Regions from separate parts of the Eubacterium sp. 1001713B170207_170306_E7 genome, predicted to be linked through region 2. Evidence: riboswitches for the same ligand, from Rfam matches in the RefSeq annotation. Region 2 holds a riboswitch; each other region holds the start of a gene.
The links. A riboswitch is a leader RNA that binds a small molecule or an ion and turns the genes downstream of it on or off. The one in region 2 is predicted to bind cyclic di-GMP.

Region 1 (4,196 bases), on a different contig from region 2:
TTCAATGGATTCGGTGGCGCAGGTATATACCGGTGATTTCGCGCCCTCGCCGATGGCGTTATAACCGGTCAGGTAAACCTCATATTCCGACTGGTCCTTAAGATTCTCAATCACGTAGCTGGTGCCGCTTAAATCCCCGGCCTTTGTGTATTCCCCTTGTCCTTTTTCACGGTAATAGACATTGTAGCCCGTAGAATTCTTCTGTTTTTCCCAGTTGACCGTGATTTGGCGGTACCCGCCCTTCAGGGTTATACCCTCTGGTCTTTCAGGCACTGAGGTTGGCATAGGCGTTCCGATAACCGGCGCGCTGAAACCACTTTCCCAGTTTCCACTTTCAGAGCGGTTAACCGACTGGACCGAAATAGTATATGCCACAAAATTGATTAAATCGCTGACAGTCAGAGAGGTTCCGTCCACCGGAGTCAATGTGGTTTCATTTTTACCGGTTTTGGGGTTTATGAAGCTCATCTTCACTTCATAGCCGGTCACATTGGCCTGCGCCTCCCAGCTGACCGTCAGGCTTTCATTGCCAGAAGCCACCCTGACATTTGTGGGTATGCTCGTGACCTGCTCGACAATTTTATCTTTGGTATTATTTAAAAACTCGACCTTTGAAATTTCCACCAGATTGCTGCTCGCCCTGTTGGTCTCTGTCACAAAGATGGTAACCTTTTTGATGGCGACCTGTTTATTCAGGTTAATGACAATGGTCGATGGGGAAGCTTCATCCGTTAAAAAGAGATAATCCACCTTGTCCTGGAGGTCAAAATCATAAAGCGCTTCCGTCCCCTGGTCGTCGATAATTTCAATCCTGCCCTTTTTCGGGGCGTTTTCAAGGCCAAGCTCGCTGGGAGCAATCCGCAGCTCTGTCGCCACAACTGGTTCCTGCATGACAAGTGGAATCTCCAGCGGTTCATCCTCAGAAATCACACCTTCATTTTCTTTGGCAAACTGGACTGAAGCCGCCTGGTCGGAAGCTGTGCTGAAAAGCTGGGCAATATCGCCGCTTTTTACTGTGACAGGGTTTGCTTCGTTTTTTTCAACCACCACATTTCCCGGATCTACAATCGGAGACGTATCGCTGATTTGTACCTTCTCAGGATCATAGGCCGCGCCCATATTTTCCTGCAGGTAGACCAGATCGACAATATCGACACTTCCGTCTCCGTTCAAATCATAATCTTTTTCGGAAGAGCCCAGCTTTCCCAACACAGCATCGTAGTCGGCATCGTCGATGGTACCGTTTTGGTCTACATCTCCGGTTAAAATAGCGCCGCCCATAAATTCGACGCGCTTAGAACTCCCCTGAAGACTTACCTGAGCCTGGGCTGATACCATACCCTTATCCGAAAAGGTTAACGAATAATCACCAACGGGCAGATGATAAAAATTGACATTGGCAAAATAAACCCTCGCGTCCGGATTCTGCGCATCATAAAAAACATTGCTGCTGTCCCCGTTGTCGGCAGCCTTGTCAAAAAGCAATGTCTTATATTGAATATTTCGGCCGCCAAAATCAGTCGAGGTTTTTTCATTCACAATATCTTTCAGCGAAATTTCCTTTGCCGTGCCATCTTCGGATGTCAGCGTCAGGACTGCGGTCTCAAGCAGCTTTGTTCTTGGCTGGGCAAAGTGTATTTCCACCTCTATATTCCCCACAAGCTCTGCAGGCCCGCCAGCGCGGATCGCAGTATCCTCTTCGCTTTCCGCCAGAGGCTCCAAAACTTCAGCATCCGCAGAAAAAGCAGACCCTGCGTCCTCTTCCGGCCCGTCTTCTTCCCGATTTTCTGTCACGATATCATTCTCAGTTATTTCAGCCGGGGCTTCCTGTGTGGCTTCCTCTGCGAGAATGGATACCGGAAAGCTCGCAAACAGCATCACAACTGACATAAAACAAGCTAACCATTTTTTCATGTTCTTTTTCCTTTCATTTTCTAAATAAATGATCTTTCATCAAACACTGTTTTTTTAAATAAAAAATGGCTGCAAAAAGGCGCAGCCATTCAAGAGCCATCTGTAATGATGGATTTCCATAGCAGCTGGCTGCCGTTACCGCTTAGCGGTTTTAGGCCCTTTAGTTTTGCGTCTCTGCCTTTCAGCAGATTTGCCCTTTTTATGTATTAAAAACATTATTAAATTAAAATCAGTATAGACTATAACTCATTATATCAGGCGCGATTCTCCACGTCAAGATTCTTTGATTATTTTGCATAAATAAGAAAAAGACCAGCGCGGGAAGCGGCACTGGTCTTATGGTCTTAGCAAAGCCTGAGGCTTATTCGTCCTCAGGAAGGGTGTTTAAGTCATTAAAATCCATATAATTTCCGGTAACGATAAAATACACAGTCTCAAAAATATTGGTGGCATGATCGCCAATTCTTTCCAAATGGCTTCCGATAAAGGAAAAGCTCATGGCCTGAAGCGCCATTTCCGGATTTTTGTTAATCTCTGCAATACAATCGCTGTGCAGCGTATTGTTCAGACGGTCGATCTCATCCTCATAACGGATCACATCGTCCATTCTGCTGATATCCTCATCAATATAAGCCTGGATACACATTTTCAGCTGATCTTCGACCATTTTTGCCATCTGTGGAATATTATCGAGCTTTTTATAGTATTCTTCCTTGCGCAGGCAGATCACCTTCTGGCAGATATTTACCGCCAGATCAGCGATTCTTTCAAGGTTTGTAATAATTTTATAGGTGGAGGAAAGCCTTCTTAAATCTCCGGCGACCGGCTGCTGTCTTGCGATCACCTCGCTGACAATCTGCTGGAGCTGGATTTCCTTTAAATCCACAATATCATCCCGGCTGATCACGCTTCTGGCCAGCTTGACATTCTGTTCTTCCAGCGCTGTAATCGAGTCCGACAGCATTCGTTCTGCCTGGGAAGACATTAATAGAATTTCATTTTTTATGGTTTTTAATTCTTCATTGTAAACTTCTCTCATGGTTTGCTCCTTTATCAACCGAATCGTCCGGTAATATAATCTTCAGTCCGTTTATCTTCCGGATTCATGAAAATGGTATTCGTTTCATTATATTCAATAATTTCTCCCATCAGAAAGAACGCCGTTCTGTCCGAAATTCTGGCGGCCTGCTGCATGGAGTGTGTGACGATGATGATGGTATATTCCTTTTTAAGCTCCTCCATCAGGTCTTCAATCTTTGAAGTCGCGATCGGGTCCAGGGCCGAGGTAGGCTCATCCATCAAAATAACCTCCGGCTGCATGGCAATGGTCCGGGCGATACACAGACGCTGCTGCTGTCCGCCGGAAAGGCCCAAGGCAGACTTGTTAAGCCGGTCGCTCACCTCGTCCCACAGAGCCGCGGCCACCAGACTGTCGTGTACAATTTTATCAAGTTTTTTCTTATCTTTCAAGCCCTGGCATTTCGGGCCATAGGCAATATTATCATAGATACTCATCGGAAACGGGTTGGGCTTTTGAAAAACCATGCCCACCTTTGTTCTGAGCTGAATGACATCGGTGTTCTTTTCATAGATATTTTTGCCGTCAAAATTCAGCGTCCCCTCAATACGAACCGAATCGATAAGGTCGTTCATGCGGTTCAGGCAGCGCAAAAACGTGGATTTGCCACAGCCCGACGGACCAATAAAAGCGGTTACTTCATTTTCATAAATATCAATATTGATTTTTTTCAAGGCCTGAAAATCACCATAGTACAAATCCAGATCCTTCACATCAAATTTTTTCTTCTTATCCATTTTAACCTCGTCTATTTTTTATGGGCAACATCCAGCTTGTCCGCTGCCAGTCTTGATAAAATATTCAATACAATGACAATCAACACAATGATAATACCAATGGCGCAGGCCAGTTCGATATTTCCTTCTTCTTTCGCCACATAGTAGGCCTGAACCGTCAATGTGCTTCCCGGTGAAAACAGGGTTCCCGGAATCTGTGCAACCGTGCCGGCGGTAAGCAGCAGCGCTGCAGATTCGCCGATCACACGGCCAATACTCAGGAGCACCGCGGTGACAATGCCGGGAACTGCGGATGGCAGCACCACCCTGAACACCGTCTGCAGCTTGGTCGCTCCCAGAGCCAGCGAGCCCTCGCGGTAGCTGACCGGAACAGTTTTAAGCGCTTCCTCTGTGCTTCGTATGATTACAGGAAGCAGAATGATTGCCACCGTTAAGCTCCCCGACAGTAAGGATATCTGAAATTTCAG
Region 2 (4,196 bases):
AGCTTTCCAGCTTCCATATTGTAGAGCGCCTGCCACAGGGGATATTTTTCCTCGTGCTTCCAAAGACTGACGCATTCAGCCTCCGGCGGTTCTGAGACCTTGGGACGTTCCCTGTTCATATCTGCTACTGCCGCCATCAGGCGGTCCAGCTCGTCGGGTGTCGTGCCAATTCCTGTCATGGCCAGCACATAATTAAAACCGGACATCTCGCACTGGATGTTAAAATCTGTGAGCAGGCGCTTCTCAACATCTGTTCCCCGGCCGTCCTTTACCATCAGCAGCCACTTGCTTTTATCGTAGACCTGTCCTCTTTCCGGCGCGTAAAGGGCAATACCGTCGTCCGCCCCTGTCCGTTTCCGGTAAAAATCCCAACGGTCTGCGATGGCCTGAAAAACGGCTTCCCCTTTTTCACAGGCTTCGTCCACAGCGTTTTCCACGCTCATCATCAGCAGATAGCTGGGGCTGGAGGACTGGAGCATGGCCAGAAATTTTTTGACGCGGCCCCGCTCTACCAGGGGCCCCTGCATATGCAGCAGGGAGCTCTGGGTAAAAGCCCCCAGAAGCTTGTGCGTGCTCTGGATCACAATATCTGCCCCGCAAGCCACCGCGTCGGGCGGCAGCGCGGCGCAAAACCTCAGGTGTGCCCCGTGGGCTTCGTCTACGATCAGCACCTTGCCTTTTTTGTGCAGCAGCTCTGCAATGGCCGCGACATCACTGATGGTACCGTAATAGGTGGGATTGACCAGTATCATCCCCTTTGCCTCCGGGTGCATCCTCAGCTGTTCCTCGACCTGCCCGGGGGTAACGCTTTTTCCAAAGCCCAGCCGCGCGTCGTACTGCGGCTCAAAATAAATGCCCTTTATCCTGCCCAGCGCCAGCCCGGCATAAACCGAACGGTGGCAGTTCAACGGGACCAAAAGGCTCTCTCCCTCCCTGCACACGCCCATGATGGCGCTCTGTATGCCGGCCGTGCTGCCGCCCACCAGGATACAGGCTTCCGCTGACCCGTAGACTGAGGCCAGCTTCTCCTGAACCCTTAAAAGAATATCCGAAGGGTCGTGCAGATTATCCGCCCCCGGTATCTCTGTGGTGTCCAAGGTTGCCCAATTTTCATTATCAAAACAGTTTTTTCCCTTATGACCGGGCATGTGAAAGCGCAAAGCCCCTGTGTCACTGAGTTCTTTTAATCTCGTATATAAAAGTCCTTTTTTCATGGATTTATTTTATCATAAAATCCAGATTTTTCCCCTTTATTTTTAGGTAGATTATTGATATGATAATCACTGTAAAAAAATCCAAGGAGTGAAAAAGATGGCAAATATCATCTCTGTCGATATGACTAACTTTGAATCGGAAGTGTTAAACTATACGGAAGGCCCGGTGATGGTTGATTTCTGGGCTGAATGGTGTGGTCCCTGCAAGGCGCTTCTTCCGATTATCGAAGAAATCGCCGGCGAAGTCCCTGCAAATGCTAAAATCTGCAAGCTGAACGTGGATGAAAACACCGATCTGGCCAGACAGTTTCATGTCATGAGCATCCCGACCTGTGTATTCTTAAAGAACGGCAGCGAAGTGGAACGTTTCGTTGGAAGCCGCGGCAAACAAGAATACATCGATACCCTAAAAAATTTATAAGTTTTTTCAGACCATGCCCGGAGCATGGTCTTTTTTTATCGAACTACTTTTTATTAAATTTTTTTTCACAATACAGGGCGTTTCTTTTTTTATTCCATATTTATAACTATTATTTCTAAAACCCTTGAACCTTTTACAAAAATATGTTACTATGAAAATTGTTTATAGATTCCTTATTCTCAATCTTATCTGTCAAATACTCGGGAGGAACTTCAGATGAACAGTAAATACCTCGGGCAGCGGCTTCGCCAGTTTCGAAAAGATGCCCATCTTACACAAAACCAGCTGGCAAAAAAAGCCGGTATCACCCCCACCTACCTCAGTATTATTGAAAGGGGCGCGCAGCTGCCCCGGCTGGAAACCTTTATCCGGCTGGCCAACATTCTGTCTGTCTCCGCCGATGACCTCCTGATGGAAGAACCTGCAGAGAACCGGGACGACTCGCGCGCGGCACTCCATATTCTGTCCGACGATTTGACAGAGGAGCAGCTCGCATTAGTTGAGAATATGGTCAAACTGATGTGTGACCATTTCAAAATAACAAATCACTGAATTAATTGTTTAAATTCTTAGACAAAACTATAATTGAATATTGACTTCATTCGCATTGTGAGTTATAGTAAATACTATACATCCGAATCATTTTGAAATAGGGCAAAACTACTGAAAAGTAGTGACGCAAAGCCAAGGGTCTAATTCATTTAAAAATGAAACGACAGCCGGTTGCTCGGGTATTTAACTTACTGAATGCAATCTCCCTGCCCTTGGTTTATGCCGGGGTCTTTTTATTGCCCCAATCTCACGCAGAGGAGTTATTTACAATGGATAATAAAGTTATTGGCAGGCATATTCGTGAAGCCCGTCTCAATAAAAAACTGACGCAGTACCAGCTTGCGGAGCGCGTTCATATCACGCCGAATTATCTGAGCATGCTGGAACGCGGAACCCATCTGCCCAAGCTTGAAACGCTCATCACCATCTCCGACGCACTGGAGATTCCTGTCAGCGCACTTCTTGCTGATTTCCCCGTCGAGTCGTTTACCAGCCGGATTCACTTTCTGTCCACTGCAATGGAGGGGCTGAATGACGAGCAGTCCAAAATCGTGTGCGATGTCATCAAGGTAATGACCGACGGCTTTAAAGTTAAAAAATAAATAAAAACCCCCGGATCGCTGTGAAGTGATCCGGGGGTTTTTAAATTAAAAGTCCGAAGCCGGATAAAACAGATCGTTTCGCCGTCTTGCGGTATCCAGCATATTATTATAGAGCATCTGCCGGTATTCCAGGACATCACGGTCATGAATGGTCGGATCACCCTTTCTGAAATACTGCCCCTCATTGTCAATGATCCCCACCGAGTTGATAACCGGCAGTGTCTCGGACAGCTTCATGAGATAATCATTATAGGGCGTCCCCTGGATGCCCGCCTGCTCCAGTAAAAGGCTGGAGAGGTAGTTCACACTCAGCTTATCTACCTGCGCCTCCGGAATATCGTAATTTGCCCAGATGACAAAGGGCGTGACATAGCGCTTCTGAAGCTCCTCCGTACTCCACTGGTCCAGAGGCTTCTGCATGAGCTCTTCATAAAACGCCTGCTCAATATACGCCTGATGATCTCCGAACATGACCACCAGTGTCGGTTCTTCCTGTCCGCTGAAATAGTCGATCAGATTCTTAAAGGCCGCGTCCGAATCGCGCATCAGGGATAAATACTGCTCGGTTTCAGGGTAGCTTCCTTCCATGCCCTCCAGGAGCACCGGCTCCAGATCGTCGGCATTCAGCTGGTAGCCGGCGTGGTTCTGAATGGTCACATCAAAGACAAACAATGGATGATCGCCCTTGTTTTCGTAGAGCTCAATAACCTTGTCATAGGTGGCCGCGTCGCTGACCCACGACTCCCGCGTGCGGTCTGCATCGATAAATTCTTCATTCGAGAAAAACTGCTGAAAGCCAAAATTCGGATAAACCTTATCCCGGTTCCAGGCATTCCGTTCACCGGGATGGATGGCGTAGCTGCTGTAGCCCTCATAGTTCAGCGTCGACACGAGGCTGGGCGCCGGCCCCTTGACATACAGCTGGTAGGGCCTTGCGTTTTCCGGCAGATAGGCTGTGGTGTTCCCAGTCAGAAAAGCGTATTCGGAATCACAGGTGCCGCCTCCGAAGACCGAAACATAGAGATTTCCCTTAACGGTGTTTTCACTCAGGCTGTCAATAAAAGGCATGTAGTCAATATTGGTCGAGAAGTCGCCAACGGTCCGCAGGTCGCTGAAGGATTCGTTCATAATGGCAATGATATTGGGTTGATTATTTTTTTTCGCCACCGGGCCAGAAGCCGCTTTCTCCGTTATTCCGCCACGCCCCACTGCCGCTGTACTCAGAGGCTGCTGGGTATTTTTGATGCTCTCTCCCAGAAAGGCCAGATCATAGCCCTCCGGCTCCCTGACATGTGAGAGCTTGGCATTGACCGTAAAGGTGTAGGGATAACCATTAACCGGCATATCCCAGGCATAATAGTAACGCTCCACATTGGTCTCAAAAAACAAACCAAAGGTGATGGTCAG
Region 3 (4,196 bases), on a different contig from region 2:
ATCGACAATCACATTTTTTCCTGGTTCAATTATAACATTGATGTTATTTTTAATCATCTCAATTTTATCAATGGAGCCATCCCGGTTATCGTCCACAATGGTCAGCTTGGTGACCCCCACGTAGATGTCGTCCGGCCCCACCAGCTCCCGCAGGTCATCTGCGTCCGGAATGCGGTAAGGGCTCTCCGGCGTCTCGGCGGACTTAAGCTCCGTCGCCCGTATCTGGGCCGCCAGATAAATGGTCCGCGCCTCAGCAATCACCGCGTCCTTTTTGGCGTCGTCGATAAAATGGAGATAGCCCGGGATGATGATCACTGCCAGCAGGGCAATGACCACAATGACGGTGATGAGCTCCATCATGGTGAAGCCAGAGGTATCTTTGATCAGATTTTCAGGTTTGCGGTCAAAGCGCATGACAACACCTCCTGCGGCTGTTTTCGGGTTTTCGGGATAGGGACTGGTGGATTATTTTATTTTTGTGACTTCGGCGGAGCCGCCGGGGGTGATTTTAACAAGATAACTTTGTGATGCATCAATATACTCGACCCATTTAACAATACCATTTGTACTGCTATCAAGCAGCACTCCTATTCTTCCTGTATTCCCTTTATTTGGATCCCATATAATTGGAGGCTCGTTTGACGATATTCTTATGTCCCAAACTTCCAAATCACCTAAATCATTTTTCAAAACATCAATCAACTTATCGCTGACAAAGTCATTATCGCCTTTAAATTCTGTAGACGCCGTCTGTGCCGCCACATAAACTTCTCTCGCCTCGGCAATCGCGGCTTTTCCTTTGGCGTCCTCCACAAATCCCAGCATGGCCGGAATAGTGAAAGCCGCTAAAATCGCCAGGATTACCAGTACTACAATCAGTTCAACCACGGTAAAGCCCTTTTGGTTTTTAAGCAGCTTTTTTAGTTTAGACACAGATTCCACCTCCTGAAATCCTGAAAACACAACAGTTATTCTGCTAAAAAATCAATTGAATCCTATTTTTATGATAAGAAAGCATTTAAAATACTTTTTTACAAATATGCAATAAAGATGAAACCTTGAAAACAGAAAAAAACACTAGCCTACACCTGTTCCGGTCTGCTTTCAATCTTTCACCTGAAAAGCTTTCCCCTGATAAACTGTCAACTACTCTCTTTTCTGGCAATAAAAAAAGCGCCTAAAAAATGGGGAGAAAAGGCCGGCTGCGGCGCTGCAGGCTCGGCCTTATATTATTACACTGTATAACCAGGTGCTGTCTTCATCTTTTCAACAGTAGCTTCACTTCCAGAGGCTTCCATATTTAAAGTAATCAAGTATCCACTTGTAACCCAATATTTCACTTCGGTTACTTTACCATCAGTTACTGTAACCATCCATTCACTACCATTTGTTACTTTATCTCCATCTGTAACATCACCTGATAATTTATTTAATGCACCTTTCTGAATACTAGGCGCTTTTGTATCTCCACTTGGTGATGTTTTAACCCCACTTTGTACAAAAACTGCATCGTAACCTTGAGCATCAGCAGTTTTTCCACCAGCTATAACTTCTGTTACAGAGCCCGAATAAGCCATATAAATTTCTCTCGCTTCTGCGATTCCAGCTTTCCCTCTAGCATCATCAACAAACCCCAACATCGCCGGAATCGTGAACGCCGCTAAAATCGCCAAAATAACCAATACAACAATCAATTCTACCAAAGTAAAACCTTTACGGTTTTTCTTCAGCTTGTTAATCATCTGAATCATTTACATCTCTCCTTTTATGTTCTCTTGTTTACCTTATAAATATAAACCTTTATTTAAACCGTCCGCGCCATGACGATTATAAATGAAGTCATTACCTGCCCCAGCATGCCTTTTTGTTAAAGGCCGCTCAAAAAACAAAAATAGCCGGAAACCACACAGGGCTTTCGGCCGTCTACCGTTTTGGCAGCTGGCTGTCATATCGGACTGGAGCTCCCGACGTAGACCCTGTAGTTTTGCGCCACGGGCTTTCGCACCGCTTTGCCTTTTGAACAATTCTATTCTACAACTGATTCGGACAATTGTCAAGAACTATAAAAACCAGTTACTTTTAAAAACTTTAAAAGGTTCCAGCCATTCACCATTAATACAGGTTTGCACACTTTCAAAACCACATAAATATGCTTTTTTCGCTTCTCTTATAGCTATAGGTTATTATAAATACTGTTTCATTTACCACCAGTATTAAGCTGATGGTAAAAACAGTACGATTTTGGTAAAGCCCTCAATCTTTTTCAAGATTTTTTCAAATTTTCATTTCCTTAAATCATATTCAAATTTTACTTGATTTTCATTGCTCAGCCGCACCACTATTCCGCAGAATATCCAGAAAACAGGCGCTACCGTCACCACCGAGATATTAAAGCAGCCTGCGACCATATAGGCGGCCACACTGCAGATCAGCGGTATGAGCATGGGAGACCTGCGCCAGCTTTTAATGCCCTGGTACAGCGTTGTCCCCTCAAAGGCCAGATAACTGAGCGCTGCAGGGATTCCGCTGCTCACAGCGATGTGCAGGTACTCGTTGTGGGCGCGGTCGATGACGAGATGGTGCCCGGTCACCCGGATAATATCGTTCTCGAAATACTGTCCCATAACCTGTCCCAGCGTCTCAATGCCAAAGCCGGTCAGCGGCCGCAGCTTAATGAGCTCCACGGTTTTTGACCAGATAAAAAGCCGGCAGGAACCGCCCTTTTCCCAGTCGTCCCCCTTGATGGCTTTCGACAGATCGGCAAAAACACTGAAAAGCCGGGCGCCAAATCCGGTGTTTATCAGCAAAAAAACAAGGGTCAGCACGACAAACAGACCGCTCACCACCACGAAACGGCATCGGTTTTCTTTTTCTCTCAGCAGGAACACGCCCAGCAGGATAAAGCCCAGAAAGCTGCCGATCCATGCGCCGCGCGTATTGGTGCACAGCAGGCAGAAGTACACCAACCCACAGGGCAACAGGCAGATCCTGGGGCCTCTGATAAAAGCATAGATGAGAATCGGCAGTGCCAGTGTCAGAAAAGAACCCAGAAAATTGGGGTTGCCGATGGTGGCATAGGACGAACCAGGGCCGCCGTACATTAAAGGATCCTGGGGCTGAAAGTCCAGACCGAATTTCTGAAAAATGCCGTAGAGCGCCACACAGGATACGCCCACGGCATACAACCGCACATGCCAGGGCTTAAAGGTGTAGAAAAAAGCGCCCAGCATCATTAAAATACCATAAAACAAAATGGCGGAGTAGCTCTCCAGCCGGAAGGACCGCCCCTTAAGCGAGAGCATCACATCGGTCGAGAAGGGCAGCGTAATGGTCACGCACAAAAGATACAGCAGCACCAGCTTGACCGGCAGCGGTATTTTAGGTTTCCCGGTAAAATACCCTGTAAGCGGCCGCACATACAAAAGCAGCAGACCAAAAACCAGCACCTCAATGGTCATCAGCTTGGGCATGTACAGGGTATCGCCAAAGGGCGGCACAATGATCATGGGCACCGCTCCGGCAATGACTGCCAGCACCGCCGAGGCGGCTGTTTTAAGCTCGGGTCGTTTCAGCATTATTCTTCCATTCCGTCATTTTATTTTTTCGGCTCCTTCAGTTTATTTTATGGGTAAATTATATTATATTGTACATCTATTGTAAACAACTTGATAAAACGATCCTTTTTTCGGTATAACACGATATTTTTACAGACAATTAAGAATCGCTTGCTAAACTTGTGGCACATCTCGAAATAAGTTATAATATGATTAAACCATCTGAATGGGAGGCGATTGTATGCTGGCGTCAAAAGGTTACTATGACGGGAAAAATATTTTACCCCTTGAAAAGCTGCGTTTAAAAAAGAATCAGCTTGTTAAAATAACGGTTTTGGATGAATATGCCGACGAAAAGGAAATTGCACGCTTAACGGGAAAAAAAGGTTCTTCCAGAGGACTTTTTGCAAAATATGCTAACCCAGAGAAAATCGGTCATGAAAAAAATGCATGGCCAGATGCCGTAAAGGAAAAATATACCGATGACGATGCTCTTTGATGCAAATGCCGTTCTGCGATTCAATTTAAACGATCATGAAGAAATGGCCGATAAGGTAGAAGAAATTCTTCAAAAAGAAACGGTTTCCCTTACGATCGAAGTCCAGGCAGAGATTGTATATGTTTTAGAGAAAGTCTATTCTG

Region 1: it holds a riboswitch for cyclic di-GMP, as region 2 does, so the genes downstream of both, I2B62_RS08555 (M60 family metallopeptidase) here and I2B62_RS13830 (helix-turn-helix transcriptional regulator) in region 2, are expected to answer to the same signal.
Region 3: it holds a riboswitch for cyclic di-GMP, as region 2 does, so the genes downstream of both, I2B62_RS14790 (prepilin-type N-terminal cleavage/methylation domain-containing protein) here and I2B62_RS13830 (helix-turn-helix transcriptional regulator) in region 2, are expected to answer to the same signal.

The regions. Positions count from the first base shown of each region.
Region 1 is NZ_JADMVE010000003.1:115,721-119,916, reverse strand. Features, by position in the region: gene I2B62_RS08555 (M60 family metallopeptidase) at 1-1,914, opposite strand, end outside; cyclic di-GMP riboswitch class I at 2,032-2,119, opposite strand; gene phoU (phosphate signaling complex protein PhoU) at 2,276-2,953, opposite strand; gene pstB (phosphate ABC transporter ATP-binding protein PstB) at 2,968-3,729, opposite strand; gene pstA (phosphate ABC transporter permease PstA) at 3,741-4,196, opposite strand, start outside.
Region 2 is NZ_JADMVE010000005.1:224,978-229,173, reverse strand. Features, by position in the region: gene I2B62_RS13845 (aminotransferase class I/II-fold pyridoxal phosphate-dependent enzyme) at 1-1,214, opposite strand, end outside; gene trxA (thioredoxin) at 1,312-1,635, shown strand; gene I2B62_RS13835 (helix-turn-helix transcriptional regulator) at 1,852-2,187, shown strand; cyclic di-GMP riboswitch class I at 2,279-2,366, shown strand; gene I2B62_RS13830 (helix-turn-helix transcriptional regulator) at 2,457-2,789, shown strand; gene I2B62_RS13825 (LTA synthase family protein) at 2,835-4,196, opposite strand, start outside.
Region 3 is NZ_JADMVE010000006.1:47,451-51,646, reverse strand. Features, by position in the region: gene I2B62_RS14800 (type II secretion system protein) at 1-414, opposite strand, end outside; gene I2B62_RS14795 (prepilin-type N-terminal cleavage/methylation domain-containing protein) at 466-933, opposite strand; gene I2B62_RS14790 (prepilin-type N-terminal cleavage/methylation domain-containing protein) at 1,233-1,751, opposite strand; cyclic di-GMP riboswitch class I at 1,931-2,024, opposite strand; gene I2B62_RS14785 (O-antigen ligase family protein) at 2,283-3,575, opposite strand; gene I2B62_RS14780 (hypothetical protein) at 3,796-4,053, shown strand; gene I2B62_RS14775 (PIN domain-containing protein) at 4,037-4,196, shown strand, end outside.